3 regions of the Pseudomonas sp. LBUM1648 genome follow, and region 2 is predicted to be linked to each of the others. Evidence: predicted binding sites of a transcription regulator. Region 2 holds the regulator's gene; each other region holds the start of a gene.

Region 1 (6,586 bases), 2.0 Mb from region 2:
AAAGCGAGCTGCGCCGGGCCTTGCGTCGCGATGAGCTGGAGCTGCATTACCAGCCACGTCTGAATCTTGAGGACGGCCAGATCGTCGGCCTCGAAGCCTTGGTGCGCTGGCGTCACGGCGAACGCGGTCTGCTGCCACCGAGCGAATTCGTGCCGCTGGCCGAGCAGAGCGGTTTGATCGTGCCGCTGGGTTATTGGGTGATTTCCCGGGCCCTGCGCGATATGCAGGCTTTGCGTGAGCGCGGGCTGCCGGCGTTGCACATGGCGATCAACCTGTCGTTCCGCCAGTTTCAGGACAGCCAGTTGCTGCCGACGCTCAGCCGGTTGATTGCCGAGCGTGGCGTCGAGGCGCAGTGGCTGGAATTCGAACTGACCGAAACCGCTGTCATGCGCCGCAGTGATCTGGTCAAACAGACCATGGACGCCCTCGGCCGCCTCGGCGTGCGTTTTTCGCTGGATGACTTCGGCACCGGGTTTTCGTCGTTCGTGCACTTGAATAGCTTGCCGATCACTTTGCTGAAGATCGACAAGAGTTTCGTTGGCGGCATGGAGCAGCGCGAAGAGAACCGCAAACTGGTGCACGCGATGATCAACCTCGCGCACAACCTGCATCTTGAAGTGGTCGCCGAAGGGGTCGAAACCCCGGAGCAACTGGATCTGCTGCGCGGGTTCGGGTGCGATCAGGTTCAAGGGTACCTGATCAGCAAGCCGCTGCCGTTGGCGGAGCTGGTGGAGTACCTGACGTTTGGTTCGAGTCAGCATCCAGCCCTGGAAGTCGTGAGCTAACTCCATAACTCAATTTGGAACAACATTGTGGCGAGGGGATTTATCCCCGATCGGCTGCGAAGCAGTCGCAAGACCATAGCACTGGATACATCTGATAGACCCCAGCTACCGGTTTTGGGGCGGCTTCGCCACCCATCGGGGATAAATCCCCTCGCCACAAAGGCTCTCTCCTACAAGGGATCTCAGTCGGTCTGGGCGACTGTGTATTGATTGGATGACGCAGGCTCACGCCGAATCATCCGCTTCATCTTCCATTCAAACGCCAGCGTCAGGCTCACCGCCGCAAACGCCAGCCCCAACGCCAAGCCCCACCAGACCCCCGTCGGTCCCCAGTTCAGGTGGAACGCCATCCACCACGCCGCCGGCGCGCCGATCAGCCAATAGCACCCAAGCCCGACCAGAAACGTGGTTTTGGCATCCTTGAGCCCACGGATGCAGCCCATGGCAATCGTCTGTGTCCCGTCGAACAACTCGAACCACGCCGCCACTGCCAACAGACTGACCGCGAGGCGGATCACTTCGGCAAACGCCGGATCGTTGTGATCGAGAAACAATCCGACCAATTGATTCGGCAGCAGCCAGAACACCATCGCAAAACCCAGCATCACCACCGCGCCGAACGCGATACCGACCCGACCGGACATGCGTGCATCCAGCAACTGACCGGCGCCGTAATGCTGGCCGACACGCATGGTGATCGCGTACGACATCCCCGCCGGCACCATGAATGCCACCGAAACGATCTGCAGGGCAATCTGGTGCGCGCCCATTTGCGTGCTGCCCATGGTGCCCATGCACAACGCCGCGAAGGCGAACAACCCGACTTCCACCGCGTAAGTGCCACCAATCGGCAGACCGAGCCGCCAGAGTTCCTTGAGGTATTGCCGGTTCGGCCGCGACAGGCCGGCGCGCAACGGATACGCGTCATATGCGGGATGCCGGCGAATGTGCCAGGCCAACGCGAGCGCCATGCAGTTGGCGACGATCGCCGTCACCAGCCCGATGCCCATCAAACCCAGTTTCGGCAGGCCGAACATGCCGGTAATCAGCGCGTAATTGAGCAAGAAGTTGGCCACCGTGCCAGCAAGGCTGATCACCATCACTGGCGTCGCCCGGCCAATCGCACTGGTGAAACCGCGCAGTGCCATGAAGCTCAGATAGCCGGGCAGGGCGAAGGGCAGGGCGATCAGAAATTGCCCGGCAGCGATGACGTTGGTTTCGGTCTGGCCGAACAGCAGCAACACCGGTTTCAGGTTCCACAGCAGCAAGCCTGCGCCCAGCGCCATCAGCCATGCCAGCCACAATCCCGCTTGGGTCAGGCGGGCGGCGCCAATGATGTCGCCGGCGCCCTTACGGATCGCCACCAGGGTGCCGACCGCGGCAATCACGCCGATGCAGAAAATCGACACGAACGAATAAGTTGCCGCGCCCAAGCCGCCGCCGGCCAGCGCTTCGGGACTGATGCGCGCCATCATCACGGTGTCGGTCAGCACCATCAACATGTGCGCCAACTGTGAAGCAATCAACGGCCCCGACAGCCGCAGGATGGCCCAGAGTTCGGTACGCACAGGATGCTGCATGGTCTTCACCACTCATCAATAGAGGGAACAGGAGAGCGTCGATTCTCGGCGCTTGGCAGGGAATGCACAAAGGGATAAAAAGGATGGGTTGCATGATTAAAACTCATCCTGAACAGATTCTGATAAGTTGGCCGCATCCCGCTATAGGAGCTTTCCGAATGTCTCGTCGTCTTCCTCCTTTGTATGCCCTGCGCGCATTTGAAGCGGCGGCGCGGCACAGCTCGTTCACTCGCGCGGCCGAGGAGCTGTCGATCACCCAGAGCGCGGTGAGCCGGCACATTCGTACGCTAGAGGAACACTTCGCCTGCCGCTTGTTTCACCGCAGCGGGCGCAATCTGCAACTGACCGAGTCGGCGCGCATGCTGCTGCCGGGCATCCGTGAAGGCTTCACTGCCCTTGAGCGCGCCTGCAACACCTTGCGCGCAGAGGACGACATCCTGCGCATGAAAGCCCCGTCGACTCTGACCATGCGCTGGCTGCTGGCGCGCCTCAGTCGCTTTCGTCATTTGCAGCCGGGTAACGAAGTGCAATTGACCAGTGCCTGGATGGACGTGGACTCGGTAGATTTCAACGATGAGCCCTTCGATTGCGCCGTGCTGCTGAGCGACGGCCATTTTCCGCCGGACTGGGAGGCCAGCCTGCTGTTTCCCGAAGAGCTGATCCCGGTGGGCGCGCCCAACCTGCTGAATGACCAGCCATGGGACGTGGCGCGTCTGGCGTTCGCCGAATTGCTCCATCCCACTCCGGATCGCCGTGATTGGCGCAGTTGGCTGGAGCATATGGGGCTTTCTGATCAGGTGTCGCTCAAGGGCGGCCAGGTGTTCGATACGCTGGAGTTGGGGATGATTGCAGCGGCGCGCGGTTACGGCGTGTCGATGGGCGATCTGTTGATGGTCGCCGAGGATGTCGCGCAGGGACGTTTGAGTCTGCCGTGGCCAACCGCCGTCGCCAGTGGACTGAATTATTATCTGGTGTGGCCAAAAACCCGGCCGGGAGGTGAACGTTTGCGCCGCCTCAGTGACTTCCTGCAAGGCGAAGTCCGCGCCATGGCGCTGCCGGCCGTCACGCGCTTGAGCTGAAACGATCGAGCCGTCACAATGCCGGCCTTGTGCCATAACCCTGCTGTTCGCTCAAGTATTCGGTTTTGCCGCCGAATACGTGCATGTGGAACCGTCGTGCCGGTATCCAGGATTCACCCCCATTAGAAAATTATCCGAGCTGCGATCAAGGAGGATCGACAAGTTCGGCCAGGAGCTGTCCATGTCTCAACCTCGCGCTCGGATCGCCTCACAGCTTGGTCTCGCGCTCGCCGTGATACTGGCGATTGTCATCAGCGGCAGTACGGTGTTCGCCCTGCGTTCGCTGGATACAGCCAACCTCGCCACCCGTGAAGAGCACTTGGCCAGTGAGGCGCGTCTGCTCGCCGACCAACTGAGCACCTTCCACGGTACGCTGCGTGAAAGCACCCAGCGCCTGAGCGGGCTGTTCGAGAAGCGCTTCAGCGCAGGTTTGAGCATTCACCCGAGTGAGCCCGTGAGCGTGGCAGGCACCCAGACACCGGGCCTGCACCTGGGCAGCGAAGTGCTGAACAACAACTTCAAGGAAGTCGACGAGTTCAAGCAGATGACTGCTGGTGTCGCCACGCTGTTCGTGCGCAGTGGCGAAGACTTTGTCCGTGTCAGCACCTCCCTGACCAAACAGGACGGTACTCGCGCCATCGGCACCTTGCTTGATCACGCTCACCCGGCCTATGCGAAATTGATGGCGGGCCAGGGTTATGTCGGTCGCGCCCTGTTGTTTGATCGTTCCTACATGACTCAATACACCCCGGTGCGTGATAGCAGCGGCAAGGTGATCGCGGTGCTGTTTGTCGGCTTCGACTACACCGACGCGCAGAACGCCCAGTTCGACAACCTCAAGCGCTTCCGTATCGGCCAGACCGGCTCGTTGGCGCTGCTGGATGAGCAAAACAAATGGCTGGTTGCCCCGGCGGGCGTACAAGCATTGGATCAGGCGGTTACGGTGATTGGCGGCCTGGCCAAAACCCCGGGCAAAGGCCAGTTCTGGAGCGACAAGGCTGAAGATTTCTACAGCGTTTCGGTGCCGTTCGACGGTGGGCCGTGGGCGGTCGTGGCGAGCATGCCGAAAGCCGAAATCCGTGCGGTGACCTGGAGCGTGGGTACGCAACTGGCCATCGGCAGTTTGCTGGCGATGCTGTTGGCGGTCGGTTCGGTGGTGTGGTTGCTGCGAAGCAAATTGGCACCGTTGAGTGATCTGGTGCGTCAGGCCGAAGCCTTGGGCGCCGGGGATCTGAGCGTGCGTCTGAACGTGTCGAGCAACGACGAAATCGGTCAACTGTCCCGCGCGTTCAACCAGATGAGCCAGGCGTTGTCGACCATGGTCGAGCACATCCGCCGCTCCTCGGAAGAGGTCAACCGCCGCGCGCAGGCGCTCTCCGGTTTGTCCGGCGGAGCTTACGAAGGTATGGAGCAGCAATCCGGCGAGATCACCAGCATGGCCGGCGCGGTAGAAGAATTCAGCGCCACCTCGCTGGACATCGCCGACAACATGGGCGCCACCCAGCGATTGGCTCAGGAAAACGCGCAGCAAACGCAGATTGGTCGCAGCTCGATGGAAGAGGCTTCGTCCTCTCTGGAGCAAATCGCCGGCGCGCTGAACACCACCGCCACCGTGATCAACACTCTTGGTCAGCGTTCCCAGGAAATCGGTGGCATCGTCAGCGTAATTACCTCGATTGCCGAGCAGACCAACCTGCTGGCGCTCAACGCAGCCATCGAAGCGGCGCGTGCGGGCGAGCAAGGTCGCGGCTTTGCGGTGGTGGCGGATGAGGTGCGTAACCTCGCGTCGCGCACTCGTCAGGCGACCGATGAAATCTCCGGCATGATCCAGAGCATTCAGCAGGAAACCGGCAACGCGATCAGCACCATGGAGCAGGGCAATGTGCTGATGCAGGAAGGTCTGTCGCGCAACGCCAACGTGGCATCTGCGCTGGCGCGGATTGACGAGCAGAGCCGTTCGGCGGGGCAGCAGTTTGCAGCGATCACCACGGCGACGCAGGAGCAGAGCAGCACCGCGACGTTGCTCAGCAGCAACCTGCAAAGTATTGCGTTGGCCAACAGCGAGCAGCGTGAAGTGGTTTCCAACCTGGCCGTGACCGCCAAGGAGCTTGAGAAACTGGCGGCGGACTTGCGTTCCGAGGTTGATCGCTTCCGTTGATGTGCGCCTGAAATAGCTATCGCGAGCAGGCTCGCTCCTACAGTGTCCGGTGCGAATCACAGATTTTGTGAAGACCCGGATCCCCTGTGGGAGCGAGCCTGCTCGCGATTGCATCACTGAAGATCTTCGGCAGAACATGCGATCTGTCGATCTAATACACTTGCTGAAACGTTTCCGCAGCGCTATAAAAATGGCACAACTCCAATAAAGGCTGCTGCCATGTCCCCGCTCAAACTCGTCGCCGCACTCGGCGCACTGTCCGCTGCCTCCCATGCCATGGCTTGGGATTACGTCCTTCTCGATGCCAATAAGCCCGCGCAAAACTGGACCATCACCAGTGAGCAACTCGGCGTGAAAACCGACAAACCCTTCTCGATAAGCCTGCGCACCTTGCATGGTGGGCGGCAGGAAGGTGTGAGCATCGTGGATATCGATAACGGCACGATGAAACTCTCTGTGGTGCCGACCCGTGGCATGAATGTCCTGCACGCCTCCGTTGGCAACGTGCGCATGGGCTGGGATTCGCCGGTCAAGGATGTGGTCAATCCGGCATTCATCGAACTCAACGGACGCGGTGGCCTGGGCTGGCTGGAAGGCTTCAACGAACTGGTGACCCGCTGCGGTTACGAATGGGTCGGCCATCCCGGCATGGACAATGGTGAGCTGCTGACCCTGCACGGGCGCGCCGCCAACATCCCGGCCAGCACTGTCACGCTGCACATCGATGAAGAACCACCCTACGCCATCAGTCTGCGCGGCGAACTGAAAGAGCAGGCGTTCAAGAAAGTCGACTTCACGGTCGTCACTGAACTGGTCACCGAGCCCGGCAGCGTGCGTTTCGCACTCAACGATAAGTTGACCAACAACGGCGATTATCCAAAGGAATATCAGGCGCTGTATCACAGCAACTTCAGTACGCCGTTCCTTGAGCAGGGCGCCCGTTTTGCTGCGCCGGTGAAACAGGTCTCGCCTTTCAACGACAAG
Region 2 (6,586 bases):
ACCTTTGCCGTGCAGTTGATCGAGCAACGACTCGAACTCGGCATCGGTGATTTCATCGCTGGCTGCCGCATCGGCAGTTTGCGCAGGTGCAGCAGCGGCCGGGGCCTCGGCTTCGGCCTTGACGGCGTTCAGCGAGTCCAGCAGCTGTTCAAATTCGTTATCGGTGATGTCGCCAGAATCGCCCTCGACGACCAGTTCCTCGATCATCTCGGCCACTGGCGAAGCCGGGGCTTCATCCGCCGTTTGCGGCTCGGCCAGACGTGCCAGTGCAGCCAGCAGTTGCGGAGTCGCAGCGGTGATCGGGGCACGTTCACGGACTTCGCTGAACATGCTGTTCACTGCGTCCAGTGCTTCGAGGACAACGTCCATCAGTTCTGCATCAACGCGACGCTCACCCTTGCGCAGGATGTCGAACACGTTTTCGGCGATGTGACAGCACTCCACCAGCTCGTTGAGCTGAAGGAAGCCGGCGCCCCCTTTTACAGTGTGAAAACCGCGAAAAATTGCGTTGAGCAGATCTGCGTCATCCGGACGGCTTTCCAGCTCGACCAGTTGTTCGGACAGTTGCTCAAGAATCTCGCCGGCCTCAACCAGGAAATCCTGAAGGATCTCTTCATCGGCGCCGAAGCTCATTAATGGGGTGCTCCTACAGGTCTAAAAACCCAAAAAACCTAAAATTCAAAAACTCTAGAATCCAAGGCTGGATAACAAATCGTCCACATCGTCCTGACCGGACACAACGTCTTCTCGTTTATCGGCATGAATCTGCGGACCTTCACCCTGCGAGAGATGTTTTTGTGGATCTTTTTCTGCAAGCATCGCCGCACGGTCATGTTCGATGCCCGCAAAGCGGTCCACCTGACTGGCCATGAGGACGAGTTTGAGCAAATTGCTTTCGACTTCGGTGACCAGTTGGGTCACACGCTTGATCACTTGACCGGTAAGGTCCTGATAATCCTGAGCCAGCAGGATGTCGTTCAGATTGCTCGACACCGCACGGTTGTCCGTGCTGCTGCGCGACAGAAAACCGTCGACCCGGCGCGCCAGTTCGCGGAACTCTTCAGCCCCGACTTCACGACGCATGAAACGACCCCAATCGGTGCTCAAGGCCTGGGCTTCTTCAGCCAGACCATTGACCACCGGCGTGGCGCTTTCCACCAGATCCATGGTGCGGTTGGCCGCGGCTTCTGTCAGCTTGACCACATAGCCCAGGCGTTCGGTGGCGTCGGTGATTTGCGACACTTCCTCGGCCTGCGGCATGTGCGGATCGATCTGGAAGTTGACGATCGCACTGTGCAGTTCGCGTGTGAGCTTGCCCACTTCCTGATACAGGCCGCGGTCACGGGTCTGATTGAGCTCATGGATCAGTTGCACAGCGTCGCCGAACCTGCCTTTTTCAAGGCTCTCGACCAGTTCGACCGCGTGTTTTTTCAGGGTCGATTCGAAATCGCCCTGTGAAGATTCGTTATGCTCCATAGCTCCCCCGCGCGTCATCAGCCGATGCGTTCGAAAATCTTCTCGATTTTGTCTTTCAACGCCTGAGCCGTGAAAGGTTTGACCACGTAGCCGTTCACACCGGCCTGAGCGGCCTCGATGATTTGCTCGCGCTTGGCTTCAGCGGTCACCATCAGCACTGGCAGGTGCTTGAGTTTTTCATCGGCACGCACGTGACGCAGCAGATCGATACCGGTCATGCCCGGCATGTTCCAGTCCGTTACCAGAAAGTCGATGCTGCCGCTGTTGAGTACCGGAATGGCGGTGACGCCATCGTCGGCCTCTACGGTGTTGGTGAACCCAAGATCCCGCAGCAGGTTCTTGATGATCCGCCGCATCGTTGAGAAGTCATCAACGATGAGGATTTTCATGTCTTTGTTCAATTCGACCTCCAAGCAGTCTTAAACGCGCCCAGCACCTGGACGCGCCACTTCAATCAATCGGCGCAGCACTCGAAGACTGTCTGGAGCACAACAGAGCAAGACCGGTGCCGTTTATCACCGCACCAGCCTCGTTCGCAGTGTCCCCACACTGCCTTCAGCGCGCTCGCCACTCCCCCAAACGCCCCCGCAAACGGGCCGCGCACTGGCTGTGTAACTGGCTGACCCGCGATTCACTGACGCCAAGGACTTCACCGATCTCCTTGAGGTTCAGCTCTTCGTCGTAGTACAGCGCCAACACCAGTCGCTCACGCTCCGGCAAATTGGCAATCGCGTCCGCCAGCGCTGCCTGGAAGCGTTCATCTTCCAGATCGCGTGACGGCTCAAGATGAGCACTGGCGCCATCCTCGTGCAGCCCTTCGTGTTCGCCGTCCTGCAACAGGTCGTCGAAACTGAACAAGCGGCTGCCCAGGGTGTCATTCAAAATCCCGTAGTAATCGTCGAGACTCAATTGGAGTTCGGCCGCAACCTCGTGATCTTTAGCATCACGGCCGGTTTTAGCTTCAATTGCACGAATCGCGTCACTGACCATACGGGTGTTGCGGTGAACCGAGCGTGGCGCCCAGTCCCCTTTGCGCACTTCGTCGAGCATCGCGCCGCGGATTCGAATGCCCGCGTACGTTTCGAAACTGGCGCCTTTGCTGGCGTCATATTTGGTCGAGACTTCGAGCAGACCGATCATCCCGGCCTGGATCAGATCCTCGACCTGCACACTCGCCGGCAATCGCGCCAGCAGGTGATAGGCAATGCGTTTTACCAGTGGCGCGTAACGCTCGATCAATTCGTACTGCGCGTCACGTGCCGACTTCTTGTAGTAATTCATACCGCTGGCGGTCATAGCACAGGCCCTGCCGTTTGCTGCACGAGGCGTTCGACGAAAAACTCAAGGTGGCCGCGCGGGTTGGCAGGCAGCGGCCAGGTGTCGACCTTCTGGGCGATCGCCTTGAACGCCAGCGCGCACTTGGAGCGCGGGAAGGCTTCATAGACCGCACGCTGCTTCTGCACCGCCTTGCGCACGCTTTCGTCGTAAGGCACGGCGCCGACGTATTGTAGGGCCACGTCAAGAAAACGATCCGTGACCTTGGTCAATTTGGCGAACAGGTTGCGACCTTCTTGCGGGCTCTGGGCCATGTTGGCCAGGACGCGGAAGCGGTTCATGCCGTAATCGCGATTGAGCAACTTGATCAGGGCGTAAGCGTCAGTGATCGAGGTCGGCTCGTCGCAGACCACCAGCAACACTTCTTGCGCGGCGCGAACAAAACTGACTACCGAGTCACCAATACCCGCAGCGGTGTCTATCACCAAAACGTCGAGATTGTCGCCGATGTCACTGAAGGCCTGAATCAGACCGGCATGTTGCGCCGGGCTGAGGTGAACCATGCTCTGGGTGCCGGACGCAGCGGGCACGATGCGGATCCCGCCCGGGCCTTGCAACAAAACGTCGCGCAGCTCGCAGCGGCCTTCGATCACGTCGGCCAGCGTGCGTTTGGGCGTCAGGCCCAGCAGAACGTCGACGTTCGCCAGCCCCAGATCGGCGTCCAGCAGCATGACCCGACGGCCAAGCTCTGCCAGCGCCAGAGACAAGTTCACTGACACGTTAGTCTTGCCGACGCCACCTTTGCCGCCGGTCACCGCGATCACCTGTACGGGATGCATGCTGCCCATGTTATTTCTTTACCTTGTCTTGCATAGACGGAGGCCACATTACTGGCTGCGCGTTCACAACCGGAACAATGCGTGGCAGACCATCGATGTAGGTACAAAAACTGTTCATGAATACCTCAGCCTACCTGCTTGGTCGGGCTGTGATAGATATCAGCGAACATGTCAGCCATGGCTTCTTCGCTGGGTTCTTCCTGCATTTGCACGCTGACGGCGCGGCTGACCAGTTGATGACGGCGCGGCAGATGCAAATCATCCGGAATCCGTGGGCCATCGGTCAGGTACGCGACCGGCAATTCATGACTGATCGCCAGGCTCAACACTTCGCCAAGGCTGGCCGTTTCATCCAGTTTAGTCAGGATGCACCCGGCGAGCCCGCAACGCTTGTAACTGTGATAAGCGGCGGTTAGAACCTGTTTCTGGCTGGTGGTTGCCAAGACCAGATAATTTTTTGAACGAATGCCACGACCGGCCAGGCTTTCGAGCTGCATGCGCAGTGCCGGATCGCTGGCTTGCAGGCCGGCGGTATCGATCAGCACCACGCGTTTGCGCAGCAGCGGATCCAGCGCCTGGACCAGCGACTGGCCCGGATCGACGTGGGTTACCGGCACGTTGAGAATCCGGCCCAGGGTCTTCAGTTGTTCCTGAGCGCCGATGCGGAAGCTGTCCATGCTCACCAGCGCGACGTTCTGCGCGCCGTATTTGAGCACATAGCGCGCAGCAAGCTTGGCCAGCGTGGTGGTCTTGCCCATGCCGGCAGGGCCGACCATCGCAATCACACCGCCCTCTTCCAGCGGCTCGACTTCCGGTACGGCAATCATCCGCGCCAGGTGCGCCAGCAACATGCGCCAGGCCTGACGAGGTTCTTCGATATCAGTGATCATCGCCAGCAAGTCGCGCGACAACGGGCCGGACAGACCGATCCGTTGCAGACGGCGATACAGGTTGGCTTGCGCCGGGCGGCTGCCTTGCAGCTGATTCCAGGCCAGGGTGCCGAGCTGGACTTCCATCAGCTCGCGCAGGCTGTTCAATTCAAAACGCATCGAATCCAGTGCACGCGGATCAACACCGCCAGACGATTGCGCAGGTGCCGGGGCTGGACGCGCTGGCGCAGCGTAAGTCGGCTCGCTCAACGGTTCGGCGGCAGTCAGCGGCAGGCCAGCGGTCAACGGCAGCCCGGCAAAGATCTGGCGATTGCTATTGCCGTCGGCTTCGCCACGCAGGCTCAGTTCGGCTTGTGCAGTGACGATACGCGACTGGGTCTTGCGCAATTCATCCTCAAGTTCCATGTTCGGAACCCGTGGCGCCAGCGCCGACAGTTTGTAATCCAGCGCCGCCGTCAGCTCGACGCCGCCGGCAATGCGGCGGTTGCCAATGATGGCGGCATCAGCGCCCAGCTCATCACGAACCAGCTTCATGGCCTGACGCATATCGGCGGCGAAAAAACGCTTAACTTGCATAAACCACTACCTCAGCCGTTGGGCCCTACTGTCGCAACGATCGTCACTTGCTTGTTGTCCGGGATTTCCTGGTAGGCCAGCACGTGCAGCCCCGGAACTGCGAGGCGACCGAAGCGCGAAAGCATCGCGCGAATCGGGCCTGCTACCAACAGGATCACCGGCTGACCTTGCATTTCCTGACGCTGCGCCGCTTCGATGAGCGACCGTTGCAGCTTCTCGGCCATGCTTGGCTCCAGCAGAACGCCCTCTTCCGAGCCTTGTCCTGCCTTCTGCAGACTATTGAGCAATATTTGTTCCAACCTTGGTTCCAATGTGATCACAGGCAGCTCGGACTCAGTGCCTACAATGCTTTGGACGATGGCACGCGATACGCCGACCCGCACGGCGGCCACCAGCGCGGCGGTATCTTGACTCTTCGCGGCGTTGTTAGCGATAGCTTCGGCAATGCTGCGGATATCGCGTACCGGCACGTGTTCGGCCAGCAGCGCCTGCAACACTTTGAGCAGTTGCGACAGCGAGACCACACCCGGCACCAGCTCTTCGGCCAGTTTCGGCGAGCTTTTGGCCAGCAATTGCATGAGTTGCTGCACTTCCTCGTGGCCGATCAGCTCACTGGAATGCTTGTACAAAATCTGGTTCAAGTGGGTCGCGACCACAGTGCTCGCATCAACCACGGTGTAACCGAGGGATTGCGCCTGCGCCCGTTGGCTGATTTCGATCCACACCGCTTCCAGACCGAAAGCCGGATCTTTGGCGTTGATGCCGTTGAGCGTGCCGTAGACCTGGCCCGGGTTGATCGCCAGTTCGCGATCCGGGTAGATCTCGGCTTCAGCAAGGATCACGCCCATCAGGGTCAGGCGATAGGCGCTCGGCGCCAGATCGAGGTTGTCACGAATGTGCACAGTGGGCATCAGGAAGCCCAGATCCTGCGAGAGCTTCTTGCGCACGCCCTTGATCCGCGCCAGCAATTGTCCGCCCTGATTGCGGTCCACCAGCGGAATCAGGCGATAGCCGACTTCCAGGCCGATCATGTCGATCGGGGTCACGTCGTCCCAGCCAAGCTCCTTGGTTTCCATGGCGCGGGCCGGCGACGGCAGCAGTTCCTGCTGACGCTTGACCTCTTGCAGCGCCTGCACCTTGACGACGTTTTGCTTCTTCCAGAACAGATACGCGCCACCGGCGGCCAGTGCAGCCATGCTCAGGAACGAGAAGTGCGGCATGCCCGGCACCAGGCCCATGACCGCCATCAAACCAGCAGCCACCGCCAGCGCTTTCGGCGAGGCGAACATCTGACGGTTGATCTGTTTGCCCATGTCTTCCGAACCGGAAGCACGGGTCACCATGATCGCTGCCGCTGTGGATAACAACAGTGATGGCAATTGCGCCACCAAACCGTCACCAATGGTCAGCAAGGCGTAAACCTTGCCGGCGTCGGCGAAGGTCATGTTGTGCTGGAAGATACCGACAGCCATGCCGCCGATGAGGTTGATGAACAGAATCAGCAAACCGGCGATGGCGTCACCGCGAACG
Region 3 (6,586 bases), 1.2 Mb from region 2:
GGCTCAGCTCGGTAGTCAGGCTGGCGAGATCGTCACGTACCCGACGTTGTTGCAGCTGCAATTCACAGCCGATGCGATACAGCTGATGCAGTTCGAACCACACGTGTTCCGGCGGTGAACTGTACAACTGCGTGGCGCGCAACAACTGGCTCTTGAGTGCGTGTGCCGTCCGTTGCAGGGCCTGGCTGACCAGCGCCGCGCGATCCTTGCTGTACTTGGGTGCGATACGCAACACGATCTGTTTGTAGCCGATGGCCAGATGACTTTGCAGCGCCTGGCACAGGTTGCTGACCTTGCGCGAACGCTCGTCGAGCATGATCGCCTGATGCAGAAAGTGCCGCTCCAGATGCTGGCAGACGAAATACACCTCTGGCCGCATCAGCTCCAAGAGTTGCAGGCGATTATCGCTGGGGGTGAGCAACTGGTTGAGTTCGCCCAGGCCTTGGTACAACTGGCGGGCGGTTTCGCCGATGTTCGCCTTGGGCAGGCCGGCGATCCAGCGTTTGAGGTCACGCGGGGTGGCTTCGCAGAACGACAGACGCGTTTGCGTTGGAGTGGGAGCGCGTAGCTGCGGAGGGGCGATGGTCTGGCTCATGCCAAAAACCATAGCAGTAAATGCTGCAATCTGCGGGAGCCGAAGTGGCTCCCGCAGCACGGGCATCAGGCTTTTGGCAGTGCCAGACCCTGGCCCATCTGCACTGGCGAACCCGCCACCAGTTCTTCAGCCCACTTCACTTGATCCGGGCCAAACAGCACGATCGCGGTGGAACCCAGCTTGAAGCGGCCCAGTTCGGCGCCTTTTTCCAGATGGATCGGCGCGCGAGCGGCTTCGTCGTAGCGGAAGGTTTTCAGCTCACGCTTCGGCGGCGTGACCAGACCGGCCCACACGGTTTCGATCGAAGCGACGATCATTGCGCCCACGAGAACAACGGCCATCGGCCCACGCTCGGTGTCGAAGATGCAAGCCACACGCTCGTTGCGGGCGAACAGCTCCGGGACGTTTTCGGCTGTGGTCTGGTTGACCGAGAAGATCCGGCCCGGGATGTAGACCATTTCACGCAGGGTGCCGGCCAGTGGCATGTGGACGCGGTGGTAGTCCTTCGGCGACAGGTAAATAGTCGCAAAGTCGCCGCCCATGAACGGCGCAGCATTGGCTGCGTCACCGCCAAGCAGTTCCAGCACGCTGAAGCTGTGACCCTTGGCCTGGAACACGCGACCGTGTTCGATCGGGCCGAGTTGGCTGACCGCGCCGTCGGCCGGGCTGAGGATCGCGCCCGGGGTTTCGTCCAGCGGGCGCGCGCCATCTTTCAGGGCGCGGGTGAAGAAGGCGTTGAAGTGCTCGTAAGCGGTCACGTCTTCAACCAGCGCTTGCGACATGTCGACTTGATAGCGCTTGGCGAACCAAGTGGTGAAGGCATTCTTGAACCAGCGCACGCGGCACTCGGCAATGCAGCCGGCCAGGCGCGACAGCAGGTGGTGAGGCAGCAGGTACTGGCTGAGGATAAACAGACGCTCTTTCATGGGTTGTCCTTAAAAACCTTAAATCTCGACGGGCGTGTCAGGGTGGTTGCCCCATTCGCCCCAGGAACCGGCGTAGCCCTTGACCCGCGGATAACCGAGGGATTTGGCCACCAGATAAGTGAAGCCCGACCGGTGATGGGTCTGGCAGTGGGTAATGATTTCTTTGTCCTTGGTGATCCCCAGGTCTTCGAGGATCTGTGGCATGTCCGTGCGGATGCGCAGGTTACGCGCCTTGTCCATGCCCGCGGTCCATTCGAAATTGACCGCGCCGGGAATATGGCCGCCCTTGGCCGCCAGCACTTTCTCGCCGGAATATTCCAGCGGCCCGCGCGCATCCCAGATCGCCAGATCCGCGGCGCCGAGACGGCTTTGCAAGTATTCGCGCGTAGCGGTCGGTTCATCTTGCAGGGTCAGCGATACCGGGCCACCAACAGCCCGTGGCACCTGGATCGACATCGGCATGCCATCCGCCAGCCACGCCGGAAGACCGCCATCGACGTAGTGATATTTGTCGTGACCGATCACGTCGAGCAACCAGATGAACCGCCCGGCCCAGCCGCCGCCCTCGTCGTCGTAAACCACGTAGACCGCGTCTTTGCGATGGCCGAGTTCACCGAACAACGCTTCCAGATCGGCCTTCGCCGGCAGCAGTCCCGGTGCCGGCGGTTGGCCGAGCTGGGTGCGTTTGGGGTCGACATACCGCGCGCCGGGAAGATGACCTTCGGCATAGCGGGCGGGGCTGGTCAGGTCCACCAGAATCAGTTCGCTGGACTCGAGCCGAGGGAGCAGGTCGCTCGGTTCGATAACGAGCGGCAAGCCAGAGAAGTCAGACATGTGAAGTCTCCAGAGCACAAAGGGGGGGATTGTAGCGCAGCCTCATCGGCCACGGCTGCTAAAGCTGTGCAGGGCTTTTTCGATGCACTGCGCGGTTTTACCGAAGGCTTGCACGGTGATGTCGGCGAATGGCCCGCCGCCCTGATCAGCCACAACGATCATGATCACCCGGCCATTGTTGACCAGTGATCGCAGGAACAGATGCTCGCCACGGAACAGCGTGCGCAGGCTCGGCGGCAGCAGCGCGGAGAATTGCGTGTTGTTCTCCGGGTTGATCCGCACCTGAGCTTGTTGTGCGAGCAGCCGTTGCAGAACTTTGCTCTGGCTGACAACAAAGTTCAGCGCAGAGGCTTCTTTGGGCAGGCCGAAAATTTGATTCACACGCAGATTGGATTGCGTGCGATCGGCCATCAGAATCATCACCCGGCGCATGCCACTGGCGACCAGCGCGTCGCGGGCGGCGACGGTCAGGCTCATGGCATTGGTGAAACGGCTCGGCTCGGCCAGCAATTCGGCGCACTGCCGGCGCCATTGAGTCAGATCTTCGGCATTCGGTGCGGCAGCAGGCAACATCCCGGCCGGCAGGCGAAGGGTGCCCCACGGCCACAGCAGCGAAACCGCCGGGTGCCACAAGTCACGCATCGCATGCTGGCGCGCACTGTTGGCGGCTTGCTGGTGCAACTGTTGTTGCACCTCGTCCATCGAAATCTGTAGATAAAGGCTGGTCAGATACTGCCAGCGCTCACTGTGCGGACTGTCCCATGCCTGTTGCGCCGACAGCGCCAGACCGTTGGCCAGCAGTACGGTATTGGCGGGTTGATTGAGCCAGCGCCGCAGTGTTGGGTCGTCATCGAGACGATTTTGCTGACGCAACGGATGTTCGCTGTCACGGGCAATGCGCAACACTTTGACCAATTCGCGTTGCTCGCTGAGCAGCAACTTATAGCCCTGCTGCACCCAGATCGGCAGGTGCCAGGCTTGCACCAGCGCCTCGGCGATTTTAAGCAGGCGCACGCCAAACAATTGCTGCTCGACGGTGCGCGCCGATTCGCCCTTGTGGATAACCCGCAGTTCCCACTCTTCAAGCAATTGTGGATAGGTCAGTGCCAGCGGCCACAGCGGCGACAGAAACAGCAGGCTGCCCCAATGAATGTCCTGCCACAGCCGCGCCAGGCGACTGGCAAAAAAACCGTTGGCCTGTTGCGTGGCGTGCTGGCTGATCATTTGCAGTTGGCGCAAGGCCTTGGGGATTTGCATCTGCGGTTGAGCAGGCAGGCGCGCCAGCAGTTCTTCGGTGCGGGCCAGACCCAGACGGTTGATCGCAACTTCAAGATTTTCGGCCGGTGTGGCCATGGTGCCGTGGGTGTGACGATTTGCCTCACGGATGATGCTCAAGGCCAGGGCGGGGCTGTCCTGCATCAGGTCGGCGATGTCTCGCAGCGAGCTGCGATTGTCACGGATCGCCCGGCAAACCTTGTCGTGAGACTCTTGCGGCACGGGCAGGCGCACGCTATCGAGCAGCTTGACCCAGCCGTCGAGGGTGGTCGGTTTTGCGTGTGGGACGTTCGTTTCATTAGCCATGTCTGGACGAGATCTTCACTGACTGTAGACGCGCCCGGCATGGGCTAAATTGGCTTTTCGCCTGAACTGGCTATAGTCTGGCGCAGTTTTGCCGATAAGTAGAAGAAGAGATTTTTTAACTTCCGAATATGACCTTGAACCCGACTTAAATAAGTACTTTCTACCTATGGCTAAAATTATCGGCATCATCGTCGTATTCGCGAGCGTGCTCGGCGGATACGTGCTCTCCCACGGCAAGATTGCCGCCCTGGTCCAGCCCTTCGAGGTGTTGATCATCGGTGGTGCGGCGCTGGGTGCATTCCTCCAGGCCAACCCCGGCTACATGACGATGCACGTGCTCAAGAAATCCCTGAGCATGTTCGGTTCGCGTTTCAGCCACACTTTTTATCTGGAAGTGCTCGGCCTGATCTACGAGATCCTCAACAAGAGCCGCCGCGAAGGCATGATGGCCATCGAAGGCGACATCGAAGACGCCGCCGCGAGCCCGATCTTCGCCAAGTACCCGGCGGTACTTAAAGACGAGCGCATGACCGCGTTCATCTGTGATTACCTGCGCATCATGTCCTCCGGCAACATGGCTCCGCACGAGCTGGAAGGCCTGTTCGACATGGAGCTGTACAGCCTTAAAGAAGACCTTGAGCACCCATCCCACGCGGTGAACGGTATTGCCGACGCCATGCCGGGTTTCGGTATCGTCGCGGCAGTACTGGGTATCGTGGTGACCATGGCGTCCTTGGGTGAAGGCGATCAGAAGTCCATCGGTCTGCACGTAGGTGCGGCACTGGTGGGTACCTTCTTCGGTATTCTCGCGGCCTATGGTTTCTTCGGTCCGCTGGCAACCTCTTTGGCCCACGATGCCAAAGAAGAGCTGAACGTCTACGAAGCCATCAAAGCCTCGCTGGTGGCTTCGGCTTCCGGCATGCCGCCATCGCTGGCGGTGGAGTTTGGTCGCAAGGTTCTGTACCCGGCCCACCGTCCAAGCTTTGCCGAGCTGGAACAAGCCGTTCGCGGTCGCTAAGTCATGGAAAATAATCAGCCGATTATCATCAAGCGCGTCAAGCGCATAGCCGGCGGGCATCACGGCGGGGCGTGGAAAATCGCCTTCGCCGACTTCGCCACGGCGATGATGGCGTTCTTCCTGGTGTTGTGGCTGCTGTCCACCGCAACGCCTGAGCAGAAGATCGCCATCGCCGGCTATTTCAAAGACCCGGTCGGCTTCTCCGAAAGCGGCACGCCGTACATCATCGATCTGGGCGGTACGCCTACCCTGGCGCCGGAAAACACTCTTAACCCTGAAGTGAAATCCCAGCCGCAACCGGACAAAGTCACGGTCGATGCCGAGCAAGTCGAAGGCATGGCCGAGATGGTCGAGAAGGAACGCCTGGAACTGCTCCTGCAAGAATTGCAGAACAAGGTCGACGAGAACCCGCAACTGCAGAAGTTCAAGGACCAGATCCTCTTCGAGATTACGCCGAACGGCTTGCGCATCCAGATCATGGACGCTGAGAACCGGCCGATGTTCGACTCGGGTTCTGCACGTTTGAAGCCGTACTTCGAAGACATCCTGCTGGCCATGGCCGACACCATCAAAGCGGTGCCGAACAAGATCAGCATCAGCGGTCACACCGATGCCAAGCCTTATATCGGCAGCGGCGATTACGGCAACTGGGAGCTTTCGGCCAACCGTGCCAACGCCGCCCGCCGTGCATTGATTGCCGGTAGCTATCCGGATGCGCAAGTGGCGCGGGTTGTGGGTTACGCCTCGTCGGCACTGTTCGACCGGGAAAACCCGTTCAACCCGGTCAACCGTCGCATCGACATCGTGGTGCTGACCAAGAAGGCCCAGGCAGCCATCGAAGGCGCGCAGGGCGCCGATCCGGCGAAACCGGCTGAGCAAGGACCGAGCGGTGCTGCTCCGGCAACACCGGTCGATCCGAACGCGCTGCCGGCAGATCAGCAACCGGTGCCTGCGCACGAGTTGCGCGAGCGCCTGAACCTGTTCGACGACGCGGCACCCAAACCGGCCCAGCCGGGAAGTGCGCCGCCAGCGCCACCGGCCACTGCACCGGCCACCGCGCCGAAGCAGTGACCTACAAAAAGCCACGGTTACCGTGGCTTTTTTGTATCTGCCTGCGTCGCATTGACCAGTCGCAGTTTTCGCAATCACGGAAGATCAGTTATGGAAAGACTCAAAGCCTATTTTCAGCGGCACGGCAACGCACCTTTCAAGTTTGGTGAAGGGCGGGTCAGTGGCTATATCTCGGCCACGCTCGGGCTGTTGAGCCTGCTGGCGGTGTTCTGCTTCCTGTTCCCTGAATGGCTGACCACCGCTGAACTGCGCAAGGTCTACGACGAGCAATTCGCCCGCACCACACTGTTGCTCGGGCTGGTGCTGTCGTTCAGCCTCGGCACCCTGAATATCCTGCTCAACAAACGCAAACGTCTGGGGATCACCGGGCTGGTCGCTTCAGGCCTGGCGGTATTTCTCGGTGGCACCAATGTGCAAGTCAGCGAAATCGGGCAGACCCCATACTCGCTGGGGTTGGACTGGTTTGTCCTGGCGCTGCTGGTGTCGGCCATCGTGTTTATTCCGCTGGAAAAGCTCTATTCCAAAGACCCCGAGCAAAACATCCTGCGGCCTCACTGGCGC

What was found. Region 2 encodes FliA, which starts transcription of late flagellar genes. Its sites were predicted from a motif close to CTAAAGTTTNNNNNNNNNNNGCCGNTAA; they were not measured.
Region 1: the regulator FliA is predicted to act here: its motif matches at 3,495-3,522, upstream of ACA043_RS28605 (methyl-accepting chemotaxis protein).
Region 3: the regulator FliA is predicted to act here: its motif matches at 4,007-4,034, upstream of motA (flagellar motor stator protein MotA).

Annotation. Positions count from the first base shown of each region.
Region 1 covers NZ_CP166808.1:6,277,879-6,284,464, reverse strand. The annotation lists gene ACA043_RS28620 (putative bifunctional diguanylate cyclase/phosphodiesterase) at 1-785, shown strand, start outside; gene ACA043_RS28615 (NorM family multidrug efflux MATE transporter) at 968-2,365, opposite strand; gene ACA043_RS28610 (LysR substrate-binding domain-containing protein) at 2,524-3,444, shown strand; gene ACA043_RS28605 (methyl-accepting chemotaxis protein) at 3,626-5,602, shown strand; gene ACA043_RS28600 (aldose 1-epimerase family protein) at 5,822-6,586, shown strand, end outside.
Region 2 covers NZ_CP166808.1:1,784,863-1,791,448, reverse strand. The annotation lists gene ACA043_RS08200 (chemotaxis protein CheA) at 1-633, opposite strand, end outside; gene ACA043_RS08195 (protein phosphatase CheZ) at 688-1,476, opposite strand; gene ACA043_RS08190 (chemotaxis response regulator CheY) at 1,494-1,865, opposite strand; gene fliA (RNA polymerase sigma factor FliA) at 2,032-2,772, opposite strand; gene fleN (flagellar synthesis regulator FleN) at 2,769-3,599, opposite strand; gene flhF (flagellar biosynthesis GTPase FlhF) at 3,716-5,056, opposite strand; gene flhA (flagellar biosynthesis protein FlhA) at 5,068-6,586, opposite strand, start outside.
Region 3 covers NZ_CP166808.1:577,025-583,610, forward strand. The annotation lists gene ACA043_RS02540 (cyclic-di-GMP receptor FimW-related protein) at 1-595, opposite strand, end outside; gene asd (archaetidylserine decarboxylase) at 661-1,521, opposite strand; gene rhdA (thiosulfate sulfurtransferase) at 1,540-2,355, opposite strand; gene ACA043_RS02555 (HDOD domain-containing protein) at 2,398-3,936, opposite strand; gene motA (flagellar motor stator protein MotA) at 4,103-4,954, shown strand; gene motB (flagellar motor protein MotB) at 4,958-6,025, shown strand; gene ACA043_RS02570 (sterol desaturase family protein) at 6,116-6,586, shown strand, end outside.